4 regions of the Enterobacter sp. MGH 24 genome follow, and region 3 is predicted to be linked to each of the others. Evidence: predicted binding sites of a transcription regulator. Region 3 holds the regulator's gene; each other region holds the start of a gene.
What was found. The regulator CRP, encoded in region 3, controls carbon source genes, mostly activating them, when cyclic AMP is high. The targets are predictions, from matches to a motif close to ATGTGANNNNNNTCACAT.
Positions count from the first base shown of each region.

Region 1: the regulator CRP is predicted to act here: its motif matches at 5,705-5,722, upstream of L370_RS13505 (YjcB family protein).
Region 2: the regulator CRP is predicted to act here: its motif matches at 1,502-1,519, upstream of azuC (stress response protein AzuC).
Region 4: the regulator CRP is predicted to act here: its motif matches at 5,070-5,087, upstream of L370_RS00090 (YfcZ/YiiS family protein).

Region 1 is NZ_KI535657.1:1,754,415-1,761,825, forward strand. It holds gene aphA (acid phosphatase AphA) at 93-806, shown strand; gene L370_RS13525 (secondary thiamine-phosphate synthase enzyme YjbQ) at 920-1,336, shown strand; gene L370_RS13520 (MmcQ/YjbR family DNA-binding protein) at 1,339-1,692, shown strand; gene uvrA (excinuclease ABC subunit UvrA) at 1,696-4,518, opposite strand; gene ssb1 (single-stranded DNA-binding protein SSB1) at 4,769-5,299, shown strand; gene L370_RS13505 (YjcB family protein) at 5,362-5,643, opposite strand; gene L370_RS13500 (EAL domain-containing protein) at 6,289-7,411, shown strand, end outside.
Region 2 is NZ_KI535657.1:4,291,445-4,298,855, reverse strand. It holds gene tyrP (tyrosine transporter TyrP) at 1-13, opposite strand, end outside; gene ftnA (non-heme ferritin) at 325-822, opposite strand; gene yecR (YecR family lipoprotein) at 1,027-1,365, opposite strand; gene azuC (stress response protein AzuC) at 1,600-1,683, shown strand; gene L370_RS01910 (DUF2766 family protein) at 1,793-2,044, shown strand; gene L370_RS01915 (anaerobic C4-dicarboxylate transporter) at 2,087-3,430, opposite strand; gene L370_RS01920 (non-heme ferritin-like protein) at 3,823-4,326, opposite strand; gene araF (arabinose ABC transporter substrate-binding protein AraF) at 5,115-6,104, shown strand; gene araG (L-arabinose ABC transporter ATP-binding protein AraG) at 6,177-7,411, shown strand, end outside.
Region 3 is NZ_KI535657.1:1,029,758-1,037,168, reverse strand. It holds gene L370_RS16790 (bifunctional acetylornithine/succinyldiaminopimelate transaminase) at 1-700, shown strand, start outside; gene L370_RS16795 (YccS/YhfK family putative transporter) at 697-2,784, opposite strand; gene crp (cAMP-activated global transcriptional regulator CRP) at 2,842-3,474, opposite strand; gene L370_RS16805 (OsmC family protein) at 3,786-4,190, shown strand; gene L370_RS16810 (phosphoribulokinase) at 4,279-5,148, opposite strand; gene L370_RS16815 (YheU family protein) at 5,179-5,397, opposite strand; gene L370_RS16820 (hydrolase) at 5,394-6,416, opposite strand; gene mdcA (malonate decarboxylase subunit alpha) at 6,645-7,411, shown strand, end outside.
Region 4 is NZ_KI535657.1:4,709,666-4,717,076, forward strand. It holds gene smrB (endonuclease SmrB) at 1-233, shown strand, start outside; gene sixA (phosphohistidine phosphatase SixA) at 280-765, opposite strand; gene fadJ (fatty acid oxidation complex subunit alpha FadJ) at 975-3,122, opposite strand; gene fadI (acetyl-CoA C-acyltransferase FadI) at 3,122-4,432, opposite strand; gene L370_RS00090 (YfcZ/YiiS family protein) at 4,680-4,964, opposite strand; gene fadL (long-chain fatty acid transporter FadL) at 5,337-6,620, shown strand; gene mlaA (phospholipid-binding lipoprotein MlaA) at 6,666-7,411, opposite strand, start outside.

The DNA.
Region 1 (7,411 bases), 720 kb from region 3:
TCCCTTCACCTCCCGCTGGGGTTATGGTCGGATAGTTTTTTGACCATTCGCTCAAATTAAAACAATAACAAACTGAATATTCAGGGGAAAATATGCGCAAGATCACACTGGCGCTCAGCGCCGCCTGCTTATTGTTCTCGCTTAATAGCGCCGTCGTCGCGCGAGCTTCTGCCCCGACGCCGCTTTACACAGGCACCACCGCCGCCATTCTCGCCGAGCAGGCACCCATTCACTGGGTTTCCGTGGCCCAAATCGAAAACAGCCTGATGGGCCGTGCGCCAATGGCCGTGGGCTTTGACATTGATGATACCGTGCTGTTCTCAAGCCCCGGCTTCTGGCGCGGAAAGAAAACGTATTCACCGGACAGCGAAGCGTATCTGAAGAACCCGGAATTCTGGGAAAAAATGAATAACGGCTGGGACGAATTCAGCATCCCGAAAGAGGTTGCCCGTGCGCTTATTGCCATGCACGTGAAGCGCGGTGACAGCATTTATTTTGTGACCGGCCGCAGTCAGACCAAAACGGAAACCGTCTCGAAAACGCTGCAGGATGATTTCCAGATCCCGGCGGCCAGCATGAATCCGGTGATTTTTGCCGGTGACAAAGAAGGGCAAAACACCAAAACCCAGTGGCTGGAAAAGAAAAATATCAAAGTATTCTACGGCGATTCGGATAACGACATCACCGCCGCGCATGACGTGGGCGCCAGAGGGATCAGGGTGTTACGTGCCTCTAACTCCACGTATCGACCGCTGCCGATGGCCGGAAAGTTTGGCGAAGAGGTGATCGTCAACTCGGAGTATTAAGTACCGGGCAGCGAGTTTGTCTCTTTTTTAATCAAATCTCGCTGCTGCGGGTTTTACCTTTCGTCTTCTTGCTGCACACTTAGAAAGATTCATCTTTCAATACGGAGCAGCACATGTGGTACCAACAGACTCTGACCTTAAGCGCTAAACCACGCGGATTCCACCTGGTGACGGATGAAGTCATCGGGCAACTCCGCGATCTGTCGCGCGTCAGAACGGGTTTGCTGCATCTGCTGCTTCAGCACACGTCCGCCTCTCTCACGCTTAATGAAAATTGCGATCCCACCGTCCGGTCCGACATGGAGCACTATTTTCTGAAGAGCGTGCCGGATAACGCGCCTTATGAGCATGACTATGAGGGGGCGGACGACATGCCTTCGCATATTAAATCCTCCCTGCTGGGCGTATCGCTGATGCTGCCGGTTTACAACGGGCGGTTGCTGTTGGGAACGTGGCAGGGGATCTGGCTGGGAGAGCATCGTATTCATGGTGGTTCGCGTAAAATTATCGCCACGCTGCAAGGGGAATAAAGATGACAATTTCGGAGATACTTCAGTACTGCATGAGCAAGCCCGGCGCGGAGCAGAGCGTCCACAGCGACTGGAAAGCCACGCAGATTAAGGTGGGTGATGTGCTGTTTGCGATGGTGAAAGAGGTGGAGGGCCGTCCGGCGGCGTCGCTGAAAACCAGCCCTGAACTGGCGGATTTGTTACGTCAGCAGCATGATGACGTGAGGCCGAGCAAGCACCTCAATAAGGCTCACTGGAGCACCGTTTATCTGGACGGTTCGATTCCTGGCTCGCAGATTTACTACCTGGTGGACGCGTCCTATCAGCAGGCGGTTGAGCTGCTGCCGGAAACCACCCGACAGCAACTCTCCGTGTGACAATTACAGCAACGGTTTGAGGAAGCGCGCGGTGTGCGAGGCTTCGCACTCTGCAACGGTCTCTGGCGTACCGGAGACGAGAATTTCACCGCCGCCGCTGCCGCCTTCCGGGCCGAGATCGACAATCCAGTCCGCGGTTTTAATCACGTCTAGGTTATGTTCGATGACCACGATAGTGTTGCCCTGATCTCTGAGCTGATGCAGCACCTCAAGCAGCTGCTGGATGTCGGCAAAGTGCAGGCCGGTGGTCGGCTCGTCCAGAATGTAGAGCGTCTGACCGGTGCCGCGTTTTGACAGCTCACGCGCCAGCTTCACGCGCTGCGCTTCACCGCCGGACAGCGTGGTGGCCGACTGCCCCAGACGAATGTAGGTCAGGCCCACGTCCATCAGCGTTTGCAGCTTACGCGCCAGCGCAGGAACGGCGTCAAAGAACTCGCGCGCCTCTTCGATGGTCATATCCAGCACTTCGTGGATGGTTTTGCCCTTGTACTTAATCTCCAGCGTTTCGCGGTTATAGCGCTTGCCTTTGCACTGGTCGCACGGCACGTAGATATCCGGCAGGAAGTGCATCTCAACCTTGATCACGCCGTCGCCCTGGCACGCTTCGCAGCGACCGCCGCGAACGTTAAAGCTGAAACGTCCTGGCGTATAGCCGCGTGAACGCGCTTCCGGCACGCCGGCAAACAGTTCACGTACGGGCGTGAAGACGCCGGTATAGGTTGCCGGGTTAGAGCGCGGGGTACGGCCAATCGGGCTTTGGTCAATGTCGATAACTTTATCGAAATGCTCCAGACCCTGGATGTCGCGGTACGGCGCAGGCTCGGCCAGCGTCGCGCCGTTCAGCGCCGTCTGCGCAATCGGGAACAGCGTATCGTTGATCAGCGTCGATTTACCGGAACCGGACACGCCGGTGATACAGGTAAACAGGCCAACCGGCAGCGTCAGGGTGACGTCTTTCAGGTTGTTGCCGCGCGCGCCGGTCAGCTTCAGCACTTTTTCCGGATCTGCCGCCACGCGCTGTTTCGGCACTTCAATCTTGCGCTTGCCGCTCATGAACTGGCCGGTCAGCGACTCGGGTACCGCCATAATGTCCTTCAACGTGCCTTCCGCGACCACCTGTCCGCCGTGCACGCCAGCGCCCGGTCCGATGTCGATGACGTGGTCAGCCGCACGGATCGCATCTTCATCGTGCTCGACCACGATGACCGTGTTGCCGAGGTTGCGCAGGTGAACCAGCGTCCCGAGCAGACGCTCGTTGTCGCGCTGGTGCAGGCCGATGGACGGTTCATCCAGCACGTACATCACGCCTACCAGACCCGCACCAATCTGGCTCGCCAGACGGATACGCTGGGCCTCACCGCCGGAGAGCGTTTCCGCCGAGCGGGAAAGCGTCAGGTAGTTCAGGCCAACGTTCACCAGGAACTTCAGGCGATCGCCGATCTCTTTCAGCACTTTTTCGGCAATTTTCGCGCGCTGGCCGGAGAGCTTCAGGTTGTTGAAGAAGTCCATCGCGTGGCCGATGCTCATGTCTGAGATGGTCGGCAGCGCCGTGTTTTCCACAAACACGTGGCGCGCTTCGCGACGCAGACGCGTGCCTTCACAGGTGGCGCAGGAGCGGTTGCTGATGAACTTCGCCAGCTCCTCGCGCACCGCGCTGGATTCGGTCTCTTTGTAGCGGCGCTCCATGTTGTGCAGCACCCCTTCGAACGGGTGGCGACGCACGGAGGTATCGCCGCGATCGTTCATATACTTGAACTCGATGTTCTCTTTGCCGGAACCGAACAGGATCACTCTGTGCACGTTCGCGCTCAGGCTGGCCCACGGGGCTTCAACGTCGAACTTGTAGTGCTCCGCCAGCGATTTCAGCATCTGGAAGTAGTAGAAGTTACGCTTGTCCCAGCCGCGAATGGCGCCGCCCGCCAGCGACAGCTCCGGGTTTTGAATCACTCGGTCCGGGTCGAAATATTGTTGAACACCCAGGCCGTCACACGTCGGGCACGCGCCCGCCGGGTTGTTGAATGAGAACAGGCGCGGTTCCAGCTCGCGCATGCTGTAGCCGCAAATCGGGCAGGCGAAGTTGGCGGAGAAGAGCAGCTCTTCCGTTTTTGGGTCGTCCATGTCGGAGACCACGGCCGTGCCGCCAGAGAGTTCCAGCGCCGTTTCAAAGGATTCCGCCAGACGCGTGGCGAGATCGTCGCGCACCTTGAAACGGTCAATCACCACTTCGATGGTGTGCTTCTTCTGCAGCTCCAGCTTTGGCGGATCGGACAGGTCGCACACCTCGCCGTCGATACGCGCGCGGATATAGCCCTGGCTTGCCAGGTTCTCCAGCGTTTTGGTGTGTTCGCCTTTTCGCTCTTTGATGATCGGCGCCAGCAGCATCAGGCGTTTGCCTTCCGGCTGCGACAGCACGTTATCCACCATCTGGCTTACGGTCTGGGCCGCCAGCGGAACGTCGTGGTCCGGGCAGCGCGGCTCACCCACGCGGGCATACAGCAGACGCAGGTAGTCATGAATTTCGGTAATGGTACCGACCGTTGAACGCGGGTTATGCGAGGTGGACTTCTGCTCAATAGAGATAGCAGGGGACAACCCTTCAATATGGTCGACATCCGGTTTTTCCATCAGCGACAGGAACTGACGCGCGTACGCAGAGAGTGATTCAACGTAACGACGCTGTCCTTCGGCATACAAAGTGTCGAAGGCCAGTGAGGATTTGCCAGACCCCGAAAGCCCGGTCACGACAATGAGTTTGTCGCGAGGGATTATGAGGTTGATATTCTTGAGATTGTGGGTGCGGGCGCCCCGAACTTCGATCTTATCCATTCACCTTTCCCGGTTGGAACACGGATTGCCTGGTTTGTTTGAAGGACAAACGGCTGTCAGAAACGGCTAATTATGACACAATTTGACCTGTTTGAATATACAGTATTGGAATGCATTTTCTGATTGGCTGTGTAACAATGCCGAGTTGCGAGAGAACTCTGGAACGTGCTACGCAACTATCAAAGTGCAGCATGGAAATGGTACACTCGCGCGTTTACACTATTAAGAAACGTATTCAGGAGACACGAACATGGCCAGCAGAGGCGTAAACAAGGTGATTCTCGTCGGTAATCTGGGCCAGGACCCGGAAGTACGCTACATGCCGAGTGGTGGCGCAGTTGCCAACATTACGCTGGCTACTTCCGAATCCTGGCGTGATAAAGCGACCGGTGAGATGAAAGAGCAGACCGAATGGCACCGAGTAGTGCTGTTTGGCAAACTGGCCGAAGTGGCCGGTGAGTATCTGCGTAAAGGTTCTCAGGTCTATATCGAAGGCCAGCTGCGTACCCGTAAATGGACCGATCAGTCCGGTGCTGAGAAGTACACCACTGAAGTCGTGGTTAACGTGGGCGGTACCATGCAGATGCTGGGTGGCCGTCAGGGCGGTGGTGCACCAGCAGGTGGTGGTCAGAGCCAGCAGCAGGGCGGTTGGGGTCAGCCTCAGCAGCCGCAGGGCGGCAACCAGTTCAGCGGCGGCGCACAGTCACGTCCGCAGCAGCAGTCTGCTCCGGCGCCGTCTAACGAACCGCCAATGGATTTCGACGACGACATTCCGTTCTGATTTCCGAGTGCTTAAGACAAAAAACCCAGACCATGGTCTGGGTTTTTTTATTCCGTAAGGGATCAGGTAATCACCATCGGCCAGTCGGGCGGCGTGTGGCTCATCGCCTCAACCATCACCACTTTAATATTTTCCCAGACGGCGGCGATATCCAGCAGAGTGATGCCAAGCAGACCCGTTGCAAACCAGCAGGCCGCACCCAGCCCCAGCAGGGTGCTGATAACAGCAAGACCCGCATAGTCAGATTTGCGAAACTGAATGTTCAGCGTGCTGGCTAAAAACATCAGTACCGCACTCAACAAAGGCCAACGCAGAAGAACCATGCTGGTAGTAATGGTTGCCATAAAACCCATCCTCTACAAAACAGACGAACTGAATGAAACAGTGTTTCTCGTTACAAAATATGTGTGAACTATATCACGTTTGTTGATTTATTCGCCAGTATCTGTGCGATCAAAAAAGAGGATTTTATTCCTCCGGAAAGGAGAGCGGGCAGGCTGGTTGTACCTTTGGCGCTGGAGGGGGGCGGACCCACAGCGCGGCGGAAGCGCCCATCGGGCGAGTGGGGGTACCTCAAATTCGGTTTTTATAAAAGAGGGTTATTCTCAGCCGATCCTGAAAATAGTGTGGTAAAGACTGATTATTTATAAATCAACGAACACAAAAGCCCAGAGTAAATAGCATAAAACGTCATGATGAAGTTGTACTTTTTTCATGCTGTCAGACGTTTGGCTTAATCAACAATCGCCTGGTGTGTTATCTTCCCACCGCCCTTGCGGGCTGGATAATTATTTTCCTTAATTGAAACGGAACGAATACTTATAGTTTAGCTTACGGGAAAATATTATCGTCATAACGAAATTTAAGATTTTTAATACCAAAAGTCAGTTGCTAACTTCGCATGATTCATGCAACGTAATCACCTGTTTAACAAAGCATCCGGCCTTCATTACTACAGGCGTACAACATGCAGGGATATAGGGCGGGAAATGAATCGTAGCGCGCGGCGCAAAATGCTCAGGATGGTAGGGATCATCATGGTAGTTATGCTGCCGGTGATGCTTGCGCTATGGTTTGCCCAGCTACGAGCCGTGTCTGAAACAAGCGCCCAGCTACGGACATTTGCCGAACTGGCATTAGACAAAACAGAACTGGTTATTCAACAGGTTGATCTGGCCCGGAACGAGGCTAAAAAATATCAGGGTGAGCGTTGCACGCCGGGACATCGTCAATATATGCTGAACGTTGTTCGTGGCCGTCTGTTTGTCGCCGATTTAATTTACGCGGAAGGTCAGAATTTTCTTTGTTCGACCGTTTTTACACCGGATCACCCCTACGCCATTCCTGTCGCTAATTACACGCGTAAACCTGACGTCGCTATCTATTATTATCGCGATACCCCATTTTATACTGGCTATAAAATGACATATATGCAGCGCGGAAATTATGTGGTGGTCGTCAACCCGCTTTCATACAGCGAAGTCATGTCCGCAGATCATTCTCTCTCCTGGGGGGTGTACGACACGGTAACCAATGCTTTCTTTTCCGTGAGCCAGAAAGCCAATGTTTCTTTATTAAATTCGATGATTCGGGATAAGGAATCGGTATTTCAAAAAGATAATCGCTTTTATACGATCGTAACATCCCCCAAAAGACCTATTGCGGCCATTGTGTCGACATCGAATAAACGCTTTTATGAAACGCTTTATCACCAGGCGACGTTGACCCTACCGCTGGGCATGATCTGCAGCATTATTATTTTGCTGGTATGGTCTCGTACCCATCGTGAGCTCAATTCGCCGGGGCGCTTACTGCACCGGGCGCTGAACAAACGACAGCTTTGCGTGCACTATCAGCCGATTATTGATATCAAGAACAACCAGTGCGTGGGCGCGGAGGCGTTGTTACGCTGGCCCGGTTTTAACGGGCAGGTGATGAGCCCGGCGGAGTTTATTCCGCTGGCGGAAAATGAGGGGATGAGCGAGCGGATTACGGACTATGTCGTTGAGGAAGTATTCAACGATCTGGGCCATTTCCTGGCCGAGCACCCGCATCTCTATATTTCGATTAACCTGTCGGCCACGGATTTCCACTCCTCGCGGCTGATCGCCA
Region 2 (7,411 bases), 3.3 Mb from region 3:
GCATTGCCAGCATTCCTGCGCCAATCGTCGTTCCGGCGACGATAAAAATACTTCCCAGGGTTCTGTTTTTCACGCTTTCCTCTACAACGATGCTTAACCGCGAATAAATCTGCGGCGCAGAGTAAGGCAAAAGGGGTAATTCGTCAAACCACCGTTACAAGGGGTGTAATGAAAGGTTTACGTATTGCGCTGCCGGCAATTCGACGACGTGGGGCGACGGTCAGGCGTGACGTAAACAGGGCGTACGGGGAATAAAATGGGTATTTAGATGCGGGGGAGGGAAGGTCAATTAACGCGGTGCCGGAAACCGGCACCGCGCTGAAATTAATTCTGCGTATCGAGAGTGGAAAGTTCTTTATCAATAAAGTAAAGACCTTCGCCGGATTTCCCCACCAGAGATAATTTATCCAGCACGGATTTAAACAGCTTCTCTTCTTCGTGTTGTTCAGCGACGTACCACTGAAGGAAATTAAAGGTTGGATAATCCTGGCTGGTCATCGCGGCATGAACCAGTTCGTTAATTTTCTGCGTGATCAGCTGCTCGTGCTCGTAGGTGGCGCGGAACAGTTCATCGAGAGAATTATACTCGGCAAACGGTGACGTCACGGTTTCAATGCGCGGCAGGCTGCCCGTATCCGTCAGATAATCAAACAGACGCTGCATGTGGGTCATCTCTTCCTGAGCGTGACGACGCAGAAACGCAGCCGCGCCTTCGAAGCTGTGATAGCTGCACCACGCGCTCATCTGCTGGTAGAGCAGGGATGAAAAAAGCTCAAGATTCATTTGTGCGTTGAGCTTGTCGATCATTTCAGTTTTCAGCATGGTGACGCTCCGGATTATTATTTCTGGTTCACAATGAGCGACACTATAATTTGTTATTTAATTATTTGCAAAACGTAAAATTTTTATTTTATTTATTTAAAATACGAATGGGAATAAAACGCATTGGCGATTTTTATAACCTAATAATGAGAATTGTTTTTGTTCGTAATAAAATAAACCGCCAGCACGCGCTGGCAGCTTCGATTAATACCACGGATTATTTGACTTAGGGTTAACGGCGTAGCCCATACATTTATACTGGATAGTCACGCTCTCGTTCAGGCACAAAGAGCCGCTCGTCAGGGTGCAGGTTTTAATGGGCTGACCATAGGCTGAGGCTGTGGCATACCCCATACTCTGACACGCTTTTGCCGCCGTGCCGTTATTTACATACTCATCGGAATACGCATTTTGCAGCGCTGCCTGGCCGTAGTCGAGGCGGACGATGCCGTTCGGCGCGTCGAGGCTGCTGACTTCAGCCTGGCGGTTGATACTACACCCCGCGAGCAGCAGGATTGTGCCGGCTACAATGACTCTTTTCATGGTTCGCTCTGAGTGGATGGAAATACGTTATCGTACCCGCAGATGCCCACTGCAATGCCTGGAATAGCCGGACAATCTGCCCTCACTCTTCGCAACGGGTCAAAGGTCAGCGCTTTCAGACCATGCCCTGATAGAAATGTGATGTGCATCACAAAAATGTTGATTTTTGTGATAATGGTCATATTATAAGCACGTTGACGATAAAGTTGTATAACAAGTTAATGGAGCACCATCGTGAAACTGCGCAAAATCCTGAAAAGCATGTGGGCCAATTACTGCCGCACGTTCAAAGACGTGCCGCCGGGCGCCATGTTCTGATAAAAAAACCTGCTTCGGCGGGTTTTTTTGTGCCTGCAGGCGACGAAGGGAAGATGTCAGGGGGCGTGTTTTGATACTATGGCGGCCTTTAAATAAGGAGAAAACCCCCATGTCACAAAACCTGAGCGCCGATCAGGAACTGGTCTCTGACGTTGTCGCCTGTCAGCTGGTGATCAAACAAATTCTTGATGTTCTGGACGTGATTGCGCCGGTTGAAGTGCGCGAGAAGATGTCTACGCAGCTGAAAAACATCGATTTCGCCAGCCATCCTGCTGCCGCTGACCCGGTCACGCTTCGTGCGATCCAGAAAGCCATCGCGCTGATTGAGCTGCGATTCACCCCGCAGGGTGAGTCCCACTAAAGCAGGGAAATGGGCGACGGCATGTGTCGCCCTTTGATGCGGTTAGAAGAACGTCTGGACCAGCAGGTAGCTCGCCGCGCACGCGCAGCTTACCCCAATCAGCCCTGGCAGAATAAAGCTGTGGTTGATGATAAATTTGCCGATGCGGGTCGTGCCTGAACGGTCAAATCCGATGCAGGCCAAATCACTTGGATAGGTCGGCAGGACAAAATAGCCGTATGACGCCGGGAAAAAGGCGATCAGCATTTTCGGGTCGATGCCGAGCATCAGGCCCATAGGCGCAACGGCCGTCAGCGCAGCCGCCTGGCTGTTCACCAGTTTTGACACCAGAAACAGCACAATGGCATACGTCCACGGGTGGCTTTTCACCACGCCTTCCAGCGCCAGCTTTAGCTCATCAAGATGCGCCTGGAAAAAGGTATCGCTCATCCACGCCACGCCGAACACCGAGAAGATCGCCACCATACCGGCCTTAAACACCGCACCGTTGGAAATCGCCGACGCATTGACCTTACAGGCCATCAGCATCACGGCGCCCGCAATTAACATCATCATTTGAATGACAAGGTTCATCGACAGCGCCGTCATTTTGCCTTTCAGCTCAAAGGCGGGGCGCAGTTCAGGGAATGCCCCCAGCAGGACAACCACGGCAATACCGGCAAAGAAAATCCACGTGGACCAGTAGGCCTGTTTAGGGAAACGCTGATTCATTAACGTCTCCGTACCGCCGTAGATAAACTCGCGCTGCTTAGGATCTTTCAGCTTTTCCTGAAACTCCACGTCATCAGCCAAATCTTTTCCGCGGCGTAAACTCCACAGGGCCGCAATGGCCACGCCGAAAAGCGAAGCGGGAACCGACACGGCGAGAATTTCCAGGATCCCCCACGCGTGGCCGATCCCATGCTGGGCCGCCAGGATGGAGACCAGCGACACGACGGCAACGGAAACGGGGGAAGCCGTAATCGCCATCTGTGATGCCACCGAGGCCACGGCCATGGGGCGCTCCGGGCGGATCCCTTTTTTCAGGGCGATATCCGCAATGATGGGGAACATGGTGTAGACCACATGCCCGGTGCCGCACAGAAAGGTCAGCATCCAGGTGGTGAAAGGGGCGAGCAGGGTGATGTGCTGCGGGTGTTTGCGCAGCAGACGTTCAGCAAACTGCATCATGACGTTGAGGCCGCCGGCGGTCTGCAGCGTAGCGGCACAACCAATCACCGCGAGGATGGTCAGCATAACGTCTACCGGCGGCTTACCCGGTTGCAGACCAAAGACAAAACATAAAATAAAAAGACCAATACCGCTGATTAACCCAAGCCCCATACCGCCGAAACGCGTACCCGTCAGCAGGCAGAGGAGAATAACAACAAACTCAATGGTGATCATGATGCTCCCTCGTCAATGATTATGTAACTAAATAAATCATCACACGTTGTGTGGTTAATCATTGGGAGCCAGATCTGAATTGTTAAATTTCAGCAAAAGCAGGAGGTTGGAGAGGGGAAAAGGAATCCTGCCTCAGGTGGGAGGAGGGATCCCCACAAAACAATGCCTGCACGGACGACTCCCTCTCCCTTGAGGGAGAGGGCTGTGGTGAGGGGGAACATACGGCTGTGGTGGTCATTCCGTTCACTTCATTTTCCTTGCTACTCTGTAACGACATGACCGCCGGACCAGGACATCGCTGTAAGTTATTCACTTGACTGATACAAAATTCATCGCTTCAGGTTAATAAATTCCTGGGAAACCCTCAGCCCGGTTGGAGCAGATTAAAAAACTCAGTGGTGCTGCACCGCCACAATGTCGAGCAGATGACGGTCGGTTTGCTCAGGACATAAACCCGCCTGCTGCGCATTATGGATCTCATCCGCCAGCGTCTTCAGCAGCATGCCGTCCTGCTGCTGCTCTTTGTCCATATCGCGTAAGAATTTAAGCGTCGTAATGTCCTGCTGCGCTTTGGCTTCATCGGCCAGCTTGCTGAGCGTGCTGCAGCGCTGTTCATACTCTTCAAGCGTTTTCTGAAACAGCTCTTCCAGGCAAGAGTAGTTTTCATTGATCCCATCAAGGGCTTTAACGACAGGATTTGCCCCTGCGGCTTTCAGGAAGTTAAAGACACGCATCATATGGGTGACGTTGCTTTGCGCCTGAGAGCGAAAGAATGTGGCAGATCCCGTGAGGCTATTCTCGGCACACCACGCACTTAAGTGAAGGTGCAGATTCGAGGCGTAGAACTCAAGGTTCATCTGCGCGTTAAGTTTTTGCATCATCGTTGGGGTAGCCATACTCATATCCTTATTGACTGTGGGACGTGATGTCCGTTGCATAACCTGAGCGTCAGGCAAATACGAAGAAAAGAGCAGAAATACAGATACTGCCGTGACCGAAGTCGACCGAAATTCACTTCCTGTGTTCGATATAAATAAGCATACCCTTGTCTTTGGTCTAAGAAAACTCTTAATTAGGCTGTGTTTACCATACATTACAAACTTTAATATAGTACAGAAATGCAATTAGCTAGCCATGAATTAAACATTGTTTAATGGACTGATAGTTAACGGTTTTTGTTGCTGAGATACATGGTTACTCTTTCGGAAATATTAAGTTGGAATATTACTCCGAGAAAAAGAGAAATACGGTTTAATCGTTTCGAATATATGATGTGCCAATAAAATTGCGCTAAATCAATTTCTGCGAAATAGCGGTTTTTCAGGTGACTCATGCATTTTTGATGAAAAACATATTAAACCCCTTTAACGCCAGGTGTCGTTTTGCCCGCTGAGGAGGATCAGGGATATCTTAGCTAATCTTATGGATAATTCTGCTTAACCCCATTCCATTTGTCTGACAAATCCTGCCTTTTTTATGTCATTTTTCGCTGAATTTATGTACGCAATTACTGTAATTCTGCGGTGTGATGGGGCTCTCTTATGGATGATTAATTTCCCGCTAAAACTATCACCAGCAATAACGCTTATGACGAGGTAAGCGCTAATGCCTTGTTTTAAGTCCGATTAAATAAGAAGCACGCACATATTCCCTACAGAAAAGAATGCTAAAGCTGGAGTTTACCATGCACAAATTTACTAAAGCGCTGGCGGCCATCGGTCTGGCTGCCGTTATGTCACAATCCGCTATCGCTGAGAATTTAAAACTTGGTTTTTTGGTAAAACAGCCCGAAGAGCCCTGGTTCCAGACTGAGTGGAAATTCGCCGATAAAGCCGGGAAAGATTTAGGTTTTGAAGTCATTAAAATCGCCGTGCCTGACGGTGAAAAAACCCTGAACGCCATCGACAGCCTGGCGGCCAGCGGCGCAAAAGGTTTCGTTATCTGTACCCCGGATCCAAAGCTGGGATCGGCAATCGCGGCGAAAGCGCGCGGTTACGATATGAAGGTCATCGCGGTTGACGATCAGTTCGTTAACGCCAAAGGCAAACCGATGGACAGCGTACCGCTGGTCATGATGGCGGCAACCAAAATCGGCGAACGCCAGGGCCAGGAACTCTATAAAGAGATGCAGAAACGCGGCTGGGATGTCAAAGAGACCGCGGTGATGGCTATCACCGCTGACGAGCTGGACACTGCACGTCGTCGTACTACCGGTTCAATGGACGCGCTGAAAGCGGCCGGCTTCCCGGAAAAACAGATCTACAAAGTCCCAACTAAATCCAACGATATTCCGGGGGCTTTCGACGCCGCGAACTCTATGCTGGTCCAGCACCCGGAGGTCAAACACTGGCTGGTGGTCGGCATGAACGACAACACCGTGCTGGGTGGGGTTCGTGCGACGGAAGGCCAGGGCTTCAAAGCGCCTGACGTGATCGGGATTGGCATCAACGGCGTTGACGCCGTAAGCGAGCTGTCCAAAGCGCAGGCTACCGGGTTCTACGGTTCTCTGCTGCCAAGCCCGGACGTTCACGGCTACAAATCCAGTGAGATGCTCTACAACTGGGTAACCAAAGGGGCTGAACCGCCGAAATTTACCGAAGTGACCGACGTGGTGCTGATTACCCGCGACAACTTCAAAGAGGAGCTGGCGAAAAAAGGACTGGGCGGTAAGTAAATACGCTGTGATTGTGCCCCTCATGCATCGTGAGGGGCCTGACGTACACACTACAGGAATCACGGAGTCGTTATGCAACAGTCTAATCCGTATCTCTCTTTTCGCGGCATCGGGAAAACCTTCCCCGGTGTTAACGCGCTGACCGATATCAGCTTCGACTGCTATGCCGGCCAGGTTCACGCCCTGATGGGGGAAAACGGTGCCGGAAAATCCACGCTGTTGAAAATTCTCAGCGGCAACTATACGCCGACGACCGGCACGCTGGCTCTGCGCGGTGAAGAGGTGGCCTTTGCCGATACCACGGCGGCGCTCAATGCCGGGGTGGCGATTATCTATCAGGAGCTGCACCTCATTCCTGAGATGACCGTGGCGGAAAACATCTATTTAGGACAGCTCCCGCACAAAGGCGGCGTGGTGAATCGTTCGCTACTTAATTATGAAGCGGGGCTGCAGCTTAAGCACCTGGGTCTGGACGTTGATCCCCAGACGCCGCTGAAATACCTCTCCATCGGCCAGTGGCAGATGGTTGAAATTGCCAAGGCGCTGGCGCGTAACGCCAGGGTTATTGCCTTCGATGAACCTACCAGTTCGCTCTCCGCGCGCGAAATCGACAATCTGTTCCGCGTGATCCGTGAATTACGTCAGGAAGGCCGTACGATTTTGTATGTCTCGCACCGCATGGAAGAGATATTTGCTCTGAGCGATGCCATCACCGTCTTTAAAGATGGCCGCTATGTGCGCACCTTTACCGATATGCAGCAGGTTAACCATGACCAGCTTGTTCAGGCGATGGTCGGCCGCGACCTGGGCGATATCTATCACTGGAAACCCAGGGAGTACGGCCCTGAACGCCTGCGACTGGACAACGTCAAAGCGCCGGGCGTACGAACGCCGGTTTCGTTATCCGTGCGCAGCGGGGAGATCGTCGGGCTATTTGGCCTGGTGGGGGCGGGGCGCAGCGAGCTGATGAAAGGCCTGTTCGGCGGTACCCGCATTACCGATGGGCAGGTCTCCATTGACGGCGAACGGATAGATATCCAGAAACCGGCCCATGCGATCAGGGCGGGCATGATGCTCTGCCCGGAAGACCGTAAAGCCGAAGGGATTATTCCCGTGCATTCGGTACGCGACAACATCAATATTTCCGCCCGCCGCAAGTTTATTCGCGCAGGCTGCCTGATAAACGATAGCTGGGAGTCGAGCAATGCCGACCACCATATTCGCTCGCTGAATATCAAAACGCCGGGTCCGGAACAGCTGATCATGAATCTGTCAGGCGGAAATCAGCAGAAGGCGATTTTAGGCCG
Region 3 (7,411 bases):
CGATCTGCACGCGGTGAAAGCGGTAATGGACGACCATACCTGCGCGGTGGTGGTCGAGCCGATCCAGGGTGAAGGCGGCGTGACCGCGGCAACCCCGGAATTCCTGAAAGGGCTGCGCGCCCTGTGCGACGAGCATCAGGCGCTGCTGGTCTTCGATGAAGTGCAGTGCGGGATGGGGCGCACCGGCGATCTGTTCGCCTATATGCACTACGGCGTAACGCCGGATATTCTGACCAGCGCCAAAGCGCTCGGCGGCGGTTTCCCGGTGAGTGCAGTACTCACGACGCAGGAGATCGCCTCGGCGTTCCACGTCGGCTCTCACGGCTCTACCTACGGCGGTAACCCACTGGCGAGCGCCGTGGCGGGCGCTGCATTCGACATTATCAACACGCCGGAGGTGTTGAACGCCGTGAGCGCAAAGCGCGAGCTGTTCGTAAAACACCTGCAAAAGATTGATGAGCAGTACGACGTGTTCAGCGAAATCCGCGGGATGGGGCTGTTGATTGGCGCCGAGCTGAAGCCGCAGTACAAAGGCCGCGCGCGTGATTTCCTGCACGCCGCCGCGCACGAAGGGGTGATGGTGCTGAACGCGGGGCCGGACGTGATGCGCTTTGCGCCGTCGCTGGTGGTAGAAGACAAAGACATCGAAGACGGGTTAATCCGCTTTGCCGCGGCGGTCGCGAAGATCGTTAAAGGCTAATACTCGGTTCGCTTTAACACGCGCGTTAACCAAACCCCGTGATGCGGACGCTGACGCCATGCCACCGACGAAATGGTGTGCATGGTGTTCAGATGTCCCAGAACGCGCTGCAAATGTTGCTCCAGGGTGCTCATTGGCCCGTGGGTTAACGTCTCCGGCGCTTCCAGAATGTTCGAATCTCCCGACTCGCCCGGCGAGTCATACTCCAGACGCTGCTGACACCTCTGCAACGCAATTTCACACGACTGCAAATAGCGCTGCGCCAGATCCGGCGTCAGCATCGTGTGCTCGCGCGCCAGCGTGGTCATGGCGTTAATGTGTTCGACGATAAACTGGCTGTGCGTCACCCAGAGCTTCATGTCTGCCAGATAGTGCGAGTTAAAGCCCGGCTCCTGCATGGCCTGGTTGAGCGAGTTAAACAGCGCATTGTGTGCCTGGTTGACCTTCATCCGCTGATACGCCAGCGGGGAGGGCTGCGGGTCGTCGCTCAGGATCAGGCGAATGGCCTGCTGGTCGGCTTCCAGCGCGTCGTGGGCGTTCTGGCGCAGCAGTCCGCTTTGCCACTGCGGCCACAGCCAGACCATGCCGCCAAAGGCAATCAGACAGCCGATCAGAGTATCAATCAGCCTGGCGACAATAAACTGTTCGCCATTGAGCGTGAGCAGCTGCAGGGTATATACCGCCGTCACCGTAAAGCCCACCATCGCCCAGCCGTAGTTTTTGCGGATAATCAGGTAGCTCACCAGCGTGATCGCCAGCATGCCTGCCAGGGTATAGCCTTCCGGCACGTGGAAGTGCAGCGTCACGCCCGCAATGATCAGCCCGGCCATCGTTCCGCCAGCCCGGTGCAGAATACGCACCCGCGTCGCGCCGTAGCCGTTCTGGGTGACAAACAGCACGGTCATTAAGATCCAGTAGGGTTTCGGCAGATGCAGCGCCATGCCCATCAGGCTGGCGGTACTGAGCATCACGCTAATCCTTGCGGCGTTGCGCAGGGCGGACGATTTAAGAGAAAGATAGCTTTTGAGCGCGGGCAGTAGCGGCAGCCGTTTCTGCTTATCCGCCATCAGGTCGCGGGGATAAAGCGGGCGCTGGGTGCGCAGCACGCGCGCGATACGGCTGAAGTGCCAGGCGGCAAACTGGCCGACGGGGTTATCCGGATGCTGACGGGCGATTTTCTCCAGCGCGCCCAGCTGTTTATCCATGCTAAAGCGCGTCGGGTAGCGGTGATAGAGAATATCATCGGCCAGCACCCGCAGGCGTGCCGAGACGGTCTGCGCGTTCCAGCGGATCACCGCTTCGGCGTGGCTGCGCTCGACCAGCTTTTGCACCTCCTGCGGGTGGTGCAGGCTAACGGAGATATGCTCCTGCAGATCCAGCCCGACCTGGAAGGTGCGCAGCAGCCGCTTGTACTCGTGGTTCTTGTTGGCGGCGAGCATATGCAGCTGCTGATAGCACTGGCTTATCAGATCCACCACCTTTTGCTGGCGCGTCAGCAGCGGCGGTAAGGATTTCTCCGGATCGGTATGCTGGGTGAGCAGGGTGTATTTGGCTTCGCAGTAATCCGCAAGCTGCACGTAGAGCAGGCTCAGGGATTCACGCAGCGGCTGTTCCCGCCACAGCCAGAACCAAAACCAGTTAAACAGCCCGTACCATAATGTCCCCAGGGCGTAGATCAGCAGCGGCTCCCACACCGGCATATTCCCGGCGAGGCTCAGCGTGAAAATGGCCGCAATCAGCGAAGCGGGAAGCAGGCGGGCGTGCAGCGAACTGATTTCCGCCGTCACGCCGAGGGTCATGGCCAGTACGGTCAGGATCAGCGGCAGCGGGATATCCCGAGCCAGTAAAAGCTGTACGGCGAGGCTGCAGCCAGCAAACAGGCAGCCACCGATAATCAGGCGTTTAAAAAAGCGCTTATGCGGCGTGTCAAGACCGGCGATGTTGCAGCAGGCGGGCACGAGGGAAAACAGCAGGCCTTGCTGGAGGTGTCCGAGGATCAGACCTATGGCCACAGGAAGGCACAACACCAGCGTTTGCCGCAGTGCGTAGTTAACTTCCGGGTGATAGATCAGCCTGCGCCACATGGGGAGTAGAGACAAAAACGGCGTGACACCTTGCGATGGCACGCCGTTTAAGCGGAATTAACGCGTTCCGTAGACCACGATGGTTTTACCGTGGGCGGAGATCAGGTTTTGATCTTCCAGCATTTTCAGGATACGGCCCACTGTTTCACGGGAGCAACCGACGATCTGACCAATTTCCTGACGGGTAATTTTAATTTGCATGCCGTCCGGGTGGGTCATGGCGTCTGGCTGTTTCGCCAGGTTCAGCAGGGTCTGCGCGATACGGCCTGTCACGTCCAGGAAGGCGAGGTTACCCACTTTTTCTGACGTGACCTGCAGACGGCGCGCCATCTGGGAAGAAAGACGCATCAGGATGTCAGGGTTAACCTGAATCAGCTGACGGAACTTCTTGTAAGAAATTTCAGCCACTTCACATGCTGTCTTTGCACGAACCCAGGCGCTACGTTCCTGGCCCTCTTCAAACAGGCCCAGTTCACCGATGAAATCGCCCTGGTTCAGATAAGAAAGGATCATCTCTTTCCCTTCTTCATCTTTGATCAGCACTGCCACCGAGCCTTTAACGATGTAATACAACGTTTCCGCTTTTTCACCCTGGTGAATCAGCGTGCTCTTTGATGGGTACTTATGAATGTGGCAATGAGACAAGAACCATTCGAGAGTCGGGTCTGTTTGCGGTTTGCCAAGCACCATGCGCTGTTATCCTCTGTTATAAGCTGTCACCAGAGTCATCAGATGCATCCGGACTCTGGGGTTGCAATCGAATTCTTACCCATACCCTGGGAAGTCGGCTACCGTAACGTTTCGCAGCCAGTAAAGTTTGATGTCCTCTGCATACATGTGTAACGTCAATGTATTACTGTAGCATCCAGAGTGTTTTAGCATAGCTTTCGCCGCGTGTCTCCTGGTGTCTCGCTTCAGCATGATGCAGGTCGCCTTCCATTGCGAGAAATGTAACGCACGCGTAATCTGTCACCAAAAATGCAACGTTGGAGTTTAAGAATATGCAAGCGCGCGTGAAATGGGTTGAAGGTTTAACGTTCCTGGGCGAGTCCGCTTCAGGACACCAGATTTTGATGGACGGTAACTCCGGCGATAAAGCACCAAGCCCAATGGAAATGGTGCTAATGGCGGCAGGGGGATGCAGCGCAATTGACGTGGTGTCGATCCTGCAAAAAGGTCGTCATGACGTGACGGATTGTGAAGTCAAACTCACGTCAGAACGTCGCGAAGAGGCGCCACGCCTGTTCACCCATATTAACCTGCACTTTGTGGTCACCGGTAAAGAGCTGAAAGACGCGGCGGTCTCGCGTGCGGTGGACCTGTCTGCGGAGAAGTACTGCTCTGTGGCGTTAATGCTGGAGAAAGCGGTAAAAATCACGCATTCGTATGAAGTGATCGAGGCTTAAAAAACAAAGCCCGGTGGCGCTGCGCTTACCGGGCCTACAACTGCACGAACGTAGGCCGGATAAGCGAAGCGCCATCCGGCAACAGGCGTCACGCAATCTGCTTCCCTTCCATCAGTCGCTCCACCAGCGGCGTCATGATGAGCTCCATCGCCAGCCCCATTTTTCCGCCCGGCACCACTAACGTATTCATGTGCGAAATAAACGAGCCCTGCAGCATGGCCAGCAGCCAGGGGTAATCAATGCCGTCGAGGTTGCGGAAATGGATCACCACGAAGCTCTCATCCAGGGACGGGATACTTTTGGCGGCAAAGGGGTTGGAGGTGTCCACCGTCGGCACGCGCTGGAAGTTGATATGGGTGCGGGAAAACTGCGGCGTCAGGAAGTTAATATAATCCTCCATGGAGCGCACCACGGAGTCCATCACCGCTTCGCGAGAATGGCCGCGCTCGCTCATGTCACGCGTCAGCTTCTGGATCCACTCCAGGTTAACGATAGGGACCACGCCGACCAGCAGATCCACGTGGCGCGCCACGTCGTGTTGAGGGGTGACCACGCCGCCGTGCAATCCTTCGTAAAACAGGACGTCGGTGGGTTCCGGCAGCGGCTGCCACGGGGTAAAGGTTCCCGGCACCTGATTCCAGGGAACGGCTTCATCATAGGTATGCAGATATTTGCGGGACTGCCCTTTACCGCTCTGACCGTACTCGATAAAGGTTTGTTCCAGCAGGCCGAAGTCATTGGCCTCCGGGCCGAAGTAGCTGATGTGTTTACCCAGATCGCGCGCCTTACGGATGGCCATGTCCATCTCCGGACGCGTGTAGCGGTGAAAGCTGTCGCCTTCGACCTCCGCCGCACGGAGATTCAGCTGGGCGAAAATCTTGCGAAATGCGAGGCTGGTGGTAGTGGTTCCCGCACCACTCGACCCCGTAACGGCAATAACCGGATGTCTGGCAGACATAGCAACTCCCTGACTGAAAAGGGTGGAAGATCAGCCGTGAAACGCGTTGCGGGGCATGATATTGACCGTCTCATGCAGTTCTGACCACACCAGCACCACGTCGCCGCTTTTTAGCTGGCGCTTTACATCGTTGACCTTTTGCTCAAGCGAGCGTTCCTGTTCACCATAATCGGTGCCTTCACGTAATACAAAGCTTTCAATCAGATTATCGAGCGTTTCGGGAGCCAGATCCTGCCAGGGAATAATCATTTTGCACCCTCCAGATAAGGAGTCAGCCAGTCAGGAATGCGCGCCTCAAGCCACATTTTCGGGCGGCGCAGCGTGCCGCCGATAAACCCGACGTGGCCGCCGTGCTCGGTCAACTGATAGTGAACGTTGTCGGGCAGGAATTCCTGAGAGGGGATAGAGTGATGATCCATAAACGGGTCATCTTTGGCATGAATAATCAGCGTCGGCTGCGTGATCTTGCTGAGCAGCGGCATGGCGCTGCACTGACGATAATAGTCAATCGCATCGGCGAAGCCGTGGATTTTCGCGGTGATCAGGTCGTCGAACTCGCGAATACGGCGCACCTTTTTCAGCTGGCGCAGGCTGACTGGCAGGGTATCCGGGTAGGCCTTCAGCTTACGCGCCGCGTTGGCCTTCAGCAGGTTGAGCAGGTAGCGCTGATAGACGCGGGAAAAGCCTTTATCCATGTGGTAGCTGCACTGCTCCAGCATAAACGGCGCGGAGACAATGACGGCGGCATCCAGCGGGACGCTTTCACCCTCCTTGGCCAGCAGACAGGCCAGCATATTTCCGCCCAGCGAGTAGCCCACCGCGGCGGTGGGCACGGTGCCAAAGTTGTCCCGCAGCCAGTGTAAAAACCACGTCCCGTCTTCGGTTTCACCCGAGTGATAAATGCGTTTCTGACGATTCGGTTCGCCGCTGCAGCCGCGAAAATGCATCACCACGCCGAGCCAGCCGCGCGCTTTTGCCGCCTCAATTAATCCATGCGCATACGGGCTGTGCAGGCTGCCTTCCAGACCGTGAAAGACCACCAGACGCGGCTTATGGCGGGCCTGTTCCGGCGCTTCGCTCCAGGCGAGATCCAGAAAATCACCGTCTGGCAGGTCAAGCCGTTGCCAGTGTGGGGTGAACTGAACCTTGCGGCGGATCAGTCGCGGCAGCATGGTCTGCAGGTGGGGGTTAGCCACGCCGCGCATGGGCACGAACTCAGTGCTGTCTTCGGCCGCAATGTCGAAGCCTGATGGAATGATTTGGGTCATAAGGGCGATGCTGATTCTTGTCAGAAATTTACGGTACTTTCCGAATTGTACCCCGTTTAGCCTGGTTTTCCGAAACATGAACTGATCCCGATCACAAATCTTTACCTTGATTATTACTCTCAGGCTAATGATTCCGCTCTACGCTTAATTGATGCCTTTCTCACCAGAGCGCACACTTTACTCAACGTTAAGCAAATCAAAATGATTAGCTGAATCAGGAGGTTAATAATGTTATCTGGGCAAACACCCACCCGGCAATGGAACACGCGACGTAGCGAAAAAGCGCGTCGTCTGGCCTCCGTACCGGTGCAGGGCAAGGTACTGCCAACCGGCGATCTTGTCGCCATGCTGGAAAAATTAATCGCGCCTGGCGACAAGGTCGTTCTGGAAGGTAACAACCAGAAGCAGGCGGATTTCCTTTCCCGCTCGCTGGCCGAAGTGAACCCGCAAATTGTCCACGACCTGCATATGATCATGCCGAGCGTCGGCCGCAGCGAGCATCTGGATATCTTCGAGAAAGGCATTGCCCGCAAGCTGGACTTCTCCTTCTCCGGGACGCAAAGCCTGCGTATTTCGCAGCTGCTGGAAGACGGTCAGCTCGAAATCGGTGCGATTCACACCTACATCGAACTTTACTCACGCCTCTACGTCGACCTTTCGCCAAACGTGGCGCTGATTGCCGGTTTTAAAGCCGACCGCAAAGGCAACCTCTACACCGGGGCGAGTACCGAAGATACCCCGGCGCTGGTGGAAGCCGCCGCGTTCCACGACGGCATCGTCATCGCGCAGGTGAACGAGCTGGTGGACGACGAGTGCGATCTGCCGCGCGTGGATATTCCGGGCTCCTGGATCGACTACGTGGTTGTTGCGGACAAACCGTTCTTTATCGAACCGCTGTTCACCCGCGACCCGCGCCTGATCAAACAGGAACATATCCTGATGGCGATGATGGCGATCAAAGGCATCTACGCGGAACACCAGGTGCAGTCCCTGAA
Region 4 (7,411 bases), 3.7 Mb from region 3:
AGGCGAAACAGGAGCTGGGGGCATTGATCGCAGCCTGTCGCCGTGAACATGTTTTCTGCGCCTGCGTGATGCATGGCCACGGTAAACATATCCTCAAGCAACAGACGCCGCTGTGGCTGGCTCAGCATCCACACGTGATGGCTTTTCATCAGGCACCCAAAGAGTACGGCGGAGATGCCGCATTGCTGGTGTTGATTGAAGTGGAAGAGTGGCAGCCGCCAGAGTTGCCCTGACAGAATGGCGGGAAGCACATTGCACCCCGCCATATCGCACGTCACGTCAGATCGCTTTTGCCATCTTCAGGTTGCACGGACTCATTTGCCAGTTGAAGACACCTTTGCCCGTTTCGTCGAGAGAAACATTGGCAATCGCGGATGTCGTGAACATCGGCGGGGTCTCGCCAGGGCACAGCTCAGATACCAGATAGCCAACCAGTGGCAGGTGGGAAATGACCAGCGCGGAAGCGACACCTTCATTGCACAGCGCCTGAAGATAAGCGCTGACAAGGCCTACATCGCCACAGGGGGTAAGTTCAGGGAGAACATCCACGCTGGATGGCAGGTTCATACACTCCCCTACCACCTCCAGCGTCTGTTCTGCACGCAGGAACGGACTCACCAGAACGCGTTCGATGTCCACTTTTTGACCGTTAAGCCAGGTCGCCATCAGACGAGATTCGTCGCAGCCGCAGACGGTCAAAGGTCGTACTGAGTCACTGGCGGCATCGAGTGCCGCGTCGCCGTGACGCATGATAAAAACTTGCATATTGCACCGCTTTTGTTAACCAGAATCACCGGCGTTAACTACCCGCGATAAATGCTGAGAGGTAGAAAACCCGATGGCCGGGCATTGTGCCTGATCCATTCGGTGAATGAAACGCTGTTTTTTACCTCAATGGCGTAAGTATAGTCAATCTCTGTTTACAAAATCGCCAGAACAGGTTCATTCACTTCAGGATTTACCCTTCTTCGACCTCAGCTTACGAGGACAGTTTCCCTTGCAGGCCAAAATGTCTGGCCGTGTTCCGCCATCTGCAATAATTCGTCACACGGTGTAAACCGTGGACCATATTGCGAAGCCAGACGTTGCAGGATAGCAACCACTTCACCCGCGCCGAGCGTATCCATGTAACGGAACGGCCCGCCCAGGAACGGCGGGAAACCAATGCCAAAAACCGCGCCAATGTCACCATCGCGTGCGCTCTTGATCACCTGTTCACCAAAGCAGCGCGCCGCTTCATTGAGCATCATCATCACGCAGCGTTCAGCGCACTGAACGGCGGACAGTTTTCCCTGTCCGGTGGTCGGAATAAGCCCATAAACCGAAGGGTCGACCTGTTTCTTGCTTTTACGCCCTTTCGCGCCGTAAAGATAGAAACCGCGTTCATTTTTTCTGCCTTTGCGATCGTCCTTCAAAATTGCAGAAACAATGTTTGCAGGGGGGCTAAAACGATCGCCATAGGCGGCTTCCAGCACTGGTATAATTTTAGTGCCGGTGTCTATTCCCACCTCATCCAAAAGTTGGATTGGACCAACGGGGAAACCAAACTTTACCAGCGCTTCGTCGATGTGTTCGATTTTCTCGCCTTCCGTCAGCAACCGCATTGCTTCATTAATGTAGGGAGCCAGAATGCGGTTAACGTAGAAGCCGGCTTTATCTGCTACCACGATCGGCGTTTTCCCCTGCTTCTTCGCAAGCTTGACTACCGTGGCGATAGTTTGCGGACTGGTGGTCGCGTGCGGAATCACTTCCACCAACGGCATTTTTTCGACCGGGCTAAAGAAGTGCAGTCCGATTACCTGCTCCGGACGCACGGCTTTCGCCGCGATATCGCCAATCGGTAATGACGACGTATTGGAGGCAAAAATGGTATGCGGGGCGCAATGTTGCTCAACGTCTGCCACCATCTGCTGCTTAAGCGCCAGATCCTCAAACACGGCTTCAATCACCAGATCGCGGTGCGCAAAACCGCTGTAATCCGTCGTGCCGGAGATCATCGCCAGGGTTTTATCGCGCTCGCTTGCCTTGATATGGCGGCGTTTGACCTTTTGATCAAGGTTCTGCCAGCTGTACTGCAGCGCGTGGTTGATCCCTTTAGGAGTAATGTCTTTGATTCGTACCGGCAATTTGCCTTTGCTGGCGGTAACAAAAGAGATTCCGCCGCCCATGAGCCCGCCACCCAGCACGCCAATGGCCCGCAGCGGAGCGGGCTGCGCCTCGCTACCGGGATCTTTTTTCACGTCCGTACTGGCGAAGAAGATGCTGCGCAATGCCTGAGACTGTGGCGTCATCGCCAGTTCGCCAAAAGCTTTCGCTTCAGCGGCATAGCCGCTGCTGCTGCCCTGCGACAGCCCGGTTTCGATCACTTCAAGGATCCGCTTTGCTGCCGGGTAATTGCCTTTGGTTTTTTGTTCGGTCTTTTTGCCCACCATGTTGAACAGGAGCGTTCTTCCCAGCGGGCCAGCCAGCACGCGCTCACGTACCGGCAGAGGACGTCTTGCCTGACGCCCTTTCAGCGCAAGCGCAACGGCGGCCTCCAGCAAAATGGACTGCGGCACGACGTCATCGACCAGACCGGCTTTCAGCGCCTGACGGGCACGCAGCTGTTTACCGGTTAAGATCATCTCCAGCGCGGTGCTGACGCCCACCAGGCGCGGCAGCCGTTGCGTTCCGCCGGAGCCAGGCAGCAGGCCCAGCTGCACTTCCGGCAAACCCAGGATGGTTTTCGCATCGTCAGTACAAATCCGGCTGTGGCACGCCAGAGCCAGCTCAAGCCCGCCGCCCAGACAGGCGCCGTGGATCGCGGCGATGACCGGGATCGGCAGGCTGTTGATCTCCGCCATCACCTGCTGGCCCTGACGCGCCAGCTCTTCGGCCTCGAGCGCGCTTTGCGCCCGGGCGATCATGTTGATATCCGCCCCGGCGATAAAGTTATCCGGCTTGGCAGAGATAAACACCAGGCCGCGAATGGCTTTGTTGTCGCGGATCTGCTTTAGCATCGCGCGCACCTGAACACCAAATTCGGCCTTCAGGGTATTCATCTTTTCATCAGGCACATCAATAGTGATAACGGCCACGTTATCGAGGCGAACCGTCAGATTAAATGCAGATGGCATATCCATTATTCAGCCTCCAGAACCATTGCTGCGCCAAGACCGCCCGCCGCACAGGCGGTGACAAGGCCAAACCCGCCGCCACGGCGACGGAGTTCATGTAACGTTTGTGTGATCATCCTCGCCCCTGTGGCGGCAAACGGATGACCATAGGCGATAGAGCCGCCCAGCACGTTGAATTTACTCTGATCCACTTCGCCTGTGGCGTGGGCGCGGCCCAGTACATCGCGCGCGAAACGCTCGCTTGCCAGCAGCTGAACGTTTGCCAGAGTTTGCGCAGCAAACGCTTCGTGCATATCAATCAGGGTTAAATCAGCCAGCGTTAGCCCCGCGCGCTCCAGCGCCAGCGGCGTGGACCACGCCGGACCTAACAGCATGTCCTGCCAGACATCAATGGCGGTGAAGGCATAGCTGCGTAAATAGCCCAGGGGAGTGATGCCCAGCTCCTTCGCGCGGGATTCTGTCATCAGGATCACGGCAGCGGCACCATCCGTGAGCGGCGTACTGTTCGCCGCCGTCACCGTGCCGTGTTTGCGGTCAAACGCCGGACGCAGCTTTGCGTAATCCGCAAGCGTCGAGGTGCCGCGAATATTGTTATCTTCCGCGAGCGGTTCACGGTAAGGAGGAATATAGGCGGTCATGACCTCGTCGGTCAGCTTGCCTTCAGACCAGGCTTTTGCCGCAAGCTGATGTGAACGATGCGCCAGGGCATCCTGCTGTTCACGGGTAATGCCGTACGTTTTAGCCATCTGTTCTGCGGTATCGCCCATGCGCAGGCCGGTGGAGTATTCCGCGACGGCAGGTGGTACGGGCATAAGGTCGCGCAGGCGTAAACGCGAGAAGAGTTTGAGTTTCTGACCCGTCGTACGGGCTTTATTGGCATCCACCAGGATGCGCGCTAGCTTTTTACTGACCCCAATCGGCAGCACCGAAGAGGAGTCCGCCCCACCCGCAATCCCGGCGCGGATCGTGCCCGCCATCAGGCTTTCAGCGACGTTAGCCACGGCCTGGAAGCTGGTTGCACAGGCGCGGCTGACGCTGTAGGCATCCGTATGCACGTTCATCCCGGTACCGAGGACGATTTCCCGCGCAATGTTGGGCGCTTCAGGCATCTGCACGACCTGACCGAATACCAGCTGTTCGATGACCTCAGGCGGAATTTCGCTGCGAGCCAGCATCTCCCCCACTACCATTTTCCCCAGGTCGACGGCCGGTATGCCATGGAACGCCGTTGCCTGACGCGCAAATGGCGTGCGCAATCCACTGACTATGGCAATGCGATCGCCCTGACGGGTAATAAGCGGTAATGCCTGACTCATAACACTCCCCTGTAAAAAATTTTTCGCAAACATAAAGTGGTCTGACCTGATAATAGTCTTAACCATTTTTTTACATTCAGCCAATCGGGGAAACGAAAAAGTGCGAGCTAAGGCACAGAGAAGAAAAAGAAAATGCCCCTGCATGGCAGAGGCATTTGTGCGGTTTGTTGCCGGGTGGCGGCGTTGCCTTACCCGGCCTACACGATCGTAGGCCCGTGCAAGCGAAGCGCCGCCGGGCAATTAAGGATTAACGCAGGCCTAACTGGAAAATCAGCGTTTCTGCTTCGCAGGCGAAAACAAAGTCGATGTCCAGCTTCACGCCGCCTTCCACTTCGGTAAAGGTCGACTTAATTTCACACGGATCGGATTCAACATCACGCGCACGCTTGCTCAGCGCGGCCAAGGTCTCTTCCGCTTCGGCGCGGTTGGTGAACACACGGCTGTAAGACGCGGTGCAATCGGTGTTGTCCATGATGGTCCCAACATCCATACAGCAGCAAACCGGGGTTTCATCAGCACTGCATTTACTCATAGCTCAATTTCCTCTGTATTCGCGCAGCGCGCGAGATAAACACGATGCTGCTATTTTACGCCCCGGCTCGGGCTCTCTCCAGCCGTTAATGGCGCAAAATCGGATAAGTGACCAATATCACACTAAAAAATGATCTAAAACAAAAACCACCCTTTTGGGTGAGTCGCGATGGTCACAATTTTGCCAACCAGATCTCGTTTCACGAAACATGTTTGAAAATATTAATAAACAAACTTGCAACATTCCGGCTGGTCGGACCTATACTCTGGCCACTGGTCTGATTTGTCTGTCATACCTCAGACCCTACACTTCGCGCTCCTGTTACGGTATGTAACAATTATTGAATAAAAATAACTCAATGAGGTTATGGTCATGAGCCAGAAAACCCTGTTCAACAAGACTGCGCTGGCAGTCGCAGTGGCACTCGTCTCCACTTCCGCCTGGTCAGCGGGCTTTCAGTTAAACGAATTTTCTTCCTCTGGCCTTGGCCGTGCATATTCCGGGGAAGGCGCTATTGCTGATGATGCAGGTAACGCGAGTCGTAACCCTGCATTGATCATGATGTTTGATCGTCCGACATTTTCTGCCGGTGCGGTTTATATCGATCCTGATGTCAACGTTTCTGGTAAGTCGCCTTATACGGGTGCGAGCCTTAAAGCGGACAATATTGCCCCAACAGCATGGATCCCGAACCTGCACTTCGTTGCGCCTATCAATGAACAATTTGGCTGGGGTGCATCCGTAACGTCTAACTACGGCCTTGCTACCGAGTTCAATAACAACTACCCGGCAGGTGAATACGGCGGTAAAACAGACCTTACTACGCTGAACCTGAACCTGAGCGGTGCTTATCGCCTGAACGACAGCTGGAGCTTTGGTCTGGGCTTTGATGCCGTCTACGCCGATGCCAAAATCGAACGTTATGCCGGGGAACAAACCTCCAGTCTGCCAAGAAACAGCAACAAAATTGCCAGTCTTAAAGGTGATGAATGGGGCTATGGCTGGAACGCCGGCATCCTGTACGAGTTGGACAAAAACAACCGTTGGGGCCTGACCTATCGTTCTGAAGTCAAAATTGACTTCGACGGCGATTACAAGAGCGGCATCCTGACGCCTGTGAACAATCTGGTTCCAGGTGCTGGCACCACCATTCCTTGGGGAACGTCAAACCAGACCGTACCAGGCTCACTGTCGCTGCATTTGCCAGAAATGTGGGAAGTCTCCGGTTACAACCGCGTTGCACCACAATGGGCTATTCACTACAGCCTGGCCTATACCAGCTGGAGCCAGTTCCAGGAGCTGAAAGCAACCGGAACCAATGGTCAAACGCTGTTCTATAAGGACGAAAGCTTCCACGACGCCTATCGTATTGCGTTGGGTACCACCTACTACTACGATAAAAACTGGACTTTCCGCTCCGGTATCGCATTTGACGACAGCCCGGTTCCGGCAGATAAACGTTCCATTTCTATTCCGGATCAGGACCGCTTCTGGTTAAGCGCAGGCGCGACGTATGCGTTCAACGAGAATGCGTCCATCGATGCGGGCGTATCTTATATGCACGGTCAGAAAGTGACGTTCCAGGAAGGCCCTTACGAGTTTACCTCTGAAGGTAAAGCCTGGCTGTTCGGTACGAACTTCAACTACGCGTTCTAATCGCGCTGAAATCAAAAAAAGGTGAGCATTGCTCACCTTTTTTATTTACTCCGAATCGATGTCTTTTAGTTCGTTTTCGATCGCCTTCGCGTTTGGATTCTCTTCTGGCTTCAGCTTACCGCCGTTGGCAATAAAGTCATGATTCTGGAAGTACGCTTCACGTACCATAATGTACGGGTCAGAAGACTGGCGCAGCAGACCATCCGAGTCGAGCAGTTGCGCGCGAGTTTCAATCCCTTCCACCGTCCATTTACCCACCGACAGCGGCCAGGTCAGCCACGACAGAACTGGATACAGCGTATCGACCATATCACCGCCGTCATCACGCACGGTGAAGCTGCCATAGAACGGCAGATGAACGTAAGGGCCGTAGCCGACACCATAATGTCCCAGCGTACTACCAAAACGGTGCGGCTGTTCACGCTGCAGTTTCGGGTTCGCCATGCCTGCGACATCAATAAAGCCCCCCATCCCCAGAATGGAGTTCAGGAAGAAGCGGGTAAAGTGGACCATCCCCTGATACGGGTCACCCTGCAGGAAATAGTTCACCATTACCGCAGGCTCTTCGAGGTTGCTGGTAAAGTTACTTAGCCCGTTACGCGCAGGTTGTGGAACATAATCGCGCCATGCTACTGCCACCGGACGAACCACATACGGGTCCAGTACGTTGTAGTTGAAGCTATACATTGAGCGGTTAAATCCTTCGAGAGGATCGGAGCGTCCCGTTTGCTCACCGGAGCTGGCGCAGCCCACAAGCATCGTCGCGCCAAGCGCAAGCGCCGACAGCCGAA